Regions from separate parts of the Roseateles cavernae genome, predicted to be linked through region 2. Evidence: predicted binding sites of a transcription regulator. Region 2 holds the regulator's gene; the other holds the start of a gene.
What was found. Region 2 encodes FNR, which switches genes on or off when oxygen is low (the NO sensors DNR and NnrR bind a similar motif). Its sites were predicted from a motif close to TTGATNNNNATCAA; they were not measured.

Region 1 (2,199 bases), on a different contig from region 2:
GACCGGCACGAAAGCGCCGTGCAGCTTGATCTCGCGCGCGCCGCCCACCATCTTGGCGCCACGGCTGCCGCCGACCTGGAAGCCGGGGAAGACGATGTGGTGGCGTGCGCCCGGTGCCAGGGTCTCGATGTAGTTCAGCACCCGCCCGCCGGTGGCCATGCCGCTGGCCGAGATGATGATGGCCGGCCGCGTGATGGCGCGGGTGGCGGCCTTCAGCGAGTCGGCCGGCTTGGCGATCAGGCTCACGCCCTCGCACAGCCGCGCCGCCTCGCGCAGGCCGATGCGCAGCAGCTTGGCGTGCTTGACGATGATGTCGGTGGCCAGCGTGGCCATCGGGCTGTCCAGCAGGATGGGGATGTCATGGGGCAGCTCGCCGGCGGCGCGCAGGCGCTGCAGCACCAGCAGCAGGGCCTGGGCGCGGCCGACCGCGAAGCTGGGCAGCAGCACGCTGCCGCCACGCTTGAGCGTGCTGCGGATGATCTGCGCCAGCCGGGCCTGCACATCCTCGGGCGGGTGGACGCGGTTGCCATAGGTCGACTCGACCAGCAGCACATCGGCCTGCTCGACGGTCTGCGGCGGCGGCATCAGCAGATCGTTGCTGCGCCCCAGATCGCCGGAGAACACCAGGGTCTGACCGGCGGCCGTGACGCTGATGGCCGAGGCTCCCAGCAGATGTCCCACCGGCGTGAAGCGGATCTCGGCGGCGCCCAGGCGCAGCCGGCCGTCGCGCGGCAGACCGACAAAATGAGCCAGCGCCTTCTTGGTGTTGGCGGCGGTGTAGAGCGGCAGCGCGGTCTCGTGGCGCGAGGTGTGGAAGCGGTTGGCGCGGCGCGCGTCCTCTTCCTGCAGCTTGGCGCTGTCCAGCAGCAGCACCTCGCAGAGATCGCGGGTCGCGCCGGTCGAGAAGATCTGGCCCTTGAAGCCCTGGCGCACCAGGGCCGGTATATAGCCACTGTGGTCCAGATGGGCATGCGAGAGCAGCACCGCGTCGACGCTGTGCGGCGCGACGCCGAAGCCCGCCCAGTTGCGCTCGCGTAGGGTCTTGTAGCCCTGGAACAAGCCGCAATCGAGCAGCAGGCGCTGCTCGCCGATGTCCAGCAGATGGCGTGAGCCGGTGACGGCGTCGGCCGCGCCGAGGAAGGTCAGCTTCATCATGTCTCCCGATCTGGGTCTGTCCGGGGCGATTCCAGCACCGGCAGGGTCGGGCCATCTTGATGCATCTCAAGTGTCGGGACGAAAAAAAGCCCGGCGCTTGAGCCGGGCTTTGTCGGGCCTGAGCCGGGGCTCAGCGCTTGGTCTGGGTCAGGCGTGCGCCGCCCGGGTTGCGGCCGCCGCCACCTGCGGGACGCGAGCCGGCCGGCTTGGCCGCAGCGGGGCGAGCGCCGCCGCCATTGCCCGAGGGGCGCTGGCCTTGGGGGGCGGCGCCACGCGGTGCGCCCTCACGCGGGGCCGAGCCACGCGGTGCACCATCACGCGGGGCTGCGCTGCGCGGTGCGCCGTCGCGGGCGCCGTCACGCTGACCGCCACGAGGGGCCGAACGGCCAGCGCCGCCGCCACCACGCGAGTTGCCGCCGCGACCGCCGCCGGAGCGGCTGCCATTGGTGTTGAGCACCATGCGGCCCAGCACGATGGGTTCGGGGCGCTCGCTCGGATCGGGCGCGAAGCCGGGGATGATTTCCTTCGGGATCTCGCGCTTGATCAGCTTCTCGATCTCCTTCAGGAAGCCGTTCTCGTCGACGCAGACCAGCGAGATCGCCTCGCCCTGGGCACCGGCGCGGCCGGTGCGGCCGATGCGGTGCACATAGTCCTCGGGGACATTGGGCAGCTCGAAATTGATCACATGGGGCAGCTGATCGATGTCGATGCCGCGCGCCGCGATATCGGTGGCCACCAGCACCTGCAGATCGCCGGTCTTGAACTCGGCCAGCGCCTTGGTGCGGGCACCCTGGCTCTTGTTGCCGTGGATGGCCATCGCGCTGATGCCCTGGTCGTTCAGATAGTCGGTCAGGCGGTTGGCGCCATGCTTCATGCGGGTGAAGACCAGCACCTGGTCCCAGTCGCCCTGCTTGATCAGATGGGCCAGCAGTTCCTTCTTGCGCTCGCGGCCCACCGGGTGGACCTTTTGTGCAATCGACTCATTGGTCTGGTTGCGGCGCGCCACCTCGATCAGCGCCGGCTGGTTCAGCAGGCGGTCGGCGA
Region 2 (2,199 bases):
GCGGCAGGCCGTAGATCAGGTCGACATTGGTCGACTCGAAGCCCAGCGCGCGGGCCTGGCTCATCAGGCTGGCCACGCTGTCAAAGCTCTGGATGCGGTGCACCGCCTTCTGCACCTCGGCATCGAAGTCCTGCACGCCGAAGCTCAGCCGGTTGAAGCCCAGGCTGCGCAGATGCGTCAGGCGCTGCTCGGTGACGGTGCGCGGGTCGACTTCGATCGAGATCTCGGCGCCGGCCGCCAGCTTGAAGCGGCTGCGCAGGTCCAGCATCAGCTGGCTCAGCTCGGCATCGCTCAGAAAGGTCGGCGAGCCGCCCCCCAGATGCAGCTGCGACACGGTCTGTGCACGGCCCAGATGGGCCAGTGTCAGGTCCATCTCGGTGTTCAGGGCCTGCAGATACTCGCCGGCGCGCTCATGGTGGCGGGTGATGACCTTGTTGCAGGCGCAGTAGTAGCAGACCGATTCGCAGAACGGCACATGCACATAGACCGACAGCGGCGTGCCGCCGCCGACCAGCGAGCCGCTGGCGCGCTGGGCCAACGCCTGTTCGTACTGGGCCACCGTGAAGGCCTCGACGAAACGGTCGGCGGTCGGGTAGGAGGTGTAGCGCGGGCCGGCCACGTCGTAGCGACGCAGCAGTTCTTCGCTGATTCCGAGAGCTGTGGCGGTGGTGCTGTTTGGCATGTCCGCCACTGTGCCAAGCCTAGCTGGCGGGCAATTGACCTGCATCAAGCTTGCTGCGTATGGCCCCGACAACAATCACGGCAACCTTGAGGAACATCATGCTGACACCCCTCCACTCTTCGCCCAAGCCGGACACTGGCACGGAAGGCGGCGGCCCCGGACAGACCATAATGCGCGGCATGAGCACCGCACCCGCCATCAAGATCGAGCCCTTCAAGGTCGCCTGCTCCAGCTGCAATCTGCGCGAGCTGTGCCTGCCGGTGGGCCTGTCCAAGCCCGATCTGGAGCAGCTCGACAGCCTGGTGGCGACGCGCCGTCAGGTCGCGCGCGGCGACACCTTGTTCCGCACCGGCGATGCCTTCCAGTCGCTCTATGCGGTGCGCACCGGCTTCTTCAAGACCTGCGTGTCGTCCGAGGACGGCCGCGACCAGGTCACCGGCTTCCAGATGGCCGGCGAGCTGCTGGGGCTGGACGGCATCAGCAATGACCGCCACAGCTGCGATGCGGTGGCGCTGGAAGACTCCCAGGTCTGCGTGATCCCCTATGAGCAGCTCGAGGAGCTGTCGCGCGAATTCACCGATCTGCAGCACCAGTTCCACAAGATCATGAGCCGCGAGATCGTGCGCGACCATGGCGTGATGCTGCTGCTGGGCAGCATGCGGGCCGAGGAGCGCCTGGCCGCCTTTCTGCTGAACCTGACCCAGCGCCTGCAGGCGCGCGGCTTCTCGGCCTCCAGCCTGGTGCTGCGCATGACGCGCGAGGAAATCGGCAGCTATCTGGGCCTGAAGCTGGAGACCGTGTCGCGCACCTTCTCCAAGTTCCAGGAAGAGGGCCTGCTGGACGTCAAGCAGCGCCAGATCCAGATCCTCGACCAGGCCGGCCTGCAGCGCCTGGTGAACAGCAGCAACTGCTGATTCAGCGCGAAGAAGCCGGCGGCAAGCCGGCCAGCCACAGGCTCAACGCCGAGCTCAGCCCGGTCACGATCCAGAAGCCCAGAAAGCCCAGCGTGTAGATGCTGGTGCTGGACAGTGCGCTGGCCTCGGCCAGCGCGGCCGGATCAAGCAGGCTGAAGACCAGCACCTCCAGCACCCCCGCCATCAGGAACGAGGGCCACAGAATGGCCATGACCAGGCGCGAGCGCCGTGATGGCTCGTCCATCAGCGTCCCCCGGTGGCCGCATGGTTGCGGGCCTTCATCGCCGGGGTCTGCGCCGAACTCGGCGCCGCATCGCTGCCGGCGCTGGCCTGGGCCGGCACCACCTCGATCACCGGGTCCGGGTGGGTGATCGCCAGCGCCAGCGTCACAAAGGAGGCGACCACCACCACGCTGGGGCCGCCGATCACCAGCCACATCATCGATTCGCGCCACCAGGGTCGGTTCGGCGCGCTGCTTGCTTGCGGTTCACTCATATTTGCTCCTGCGGGACGCCGCCACGCTCAGCGCGGCACGACAAAGGTTGACTTCTCGCTCAAGGCGTAGGCGGACTGCTCGTCCGTCCCGGCCTCGCGCTCGATCGC

Region 1: a site for FNR is predicted at 1,212-1,225, ahead of ABGI63_RS18450 (MBL fold metallo-hydrolase RNA specificity domain-containing protein). Genes of this name have one in related genera too.

The regions. Positions count from the first base shown of each region.
Region 1 covers NZ_JBDPLH010000007.1:154,565-156,763, reverse strand. Annotated here, with positions in the region: gene ABGI63_RS18450 (MBL fold metallo-hydrolase RNA specificity domain-containing protein) at 1-1,152, opposite strand, end outside; gene ABGI63_RS18445 (DEAD/DEAH box helicase) at 1,286-2,199, opposite strand, start outside.
Region 2 covers NZ_JBDPLH010000012.1:52,213-54,411, reverse strand. Annotated here, with positions in the region: gene hemN (oxygen-independent coproporphyrinogen III oxidase) at 1-682, opposite strand, end outside; gene fnr (fumarate/nitrate reduction transcriptional regulator Fnr) at 862-1,596, shown strand; gene ABGI63_RS23025 (hypothetical protein) at 1,598-1,840, opposite strand; gene ABGI63_RS23020 (hypothetical protein) at 1,840-2,091, opposite strand; gene ccoG (cytochrome c oxidase accessory protein CcoG) at 2,119-2,199, opposite strand, start outside.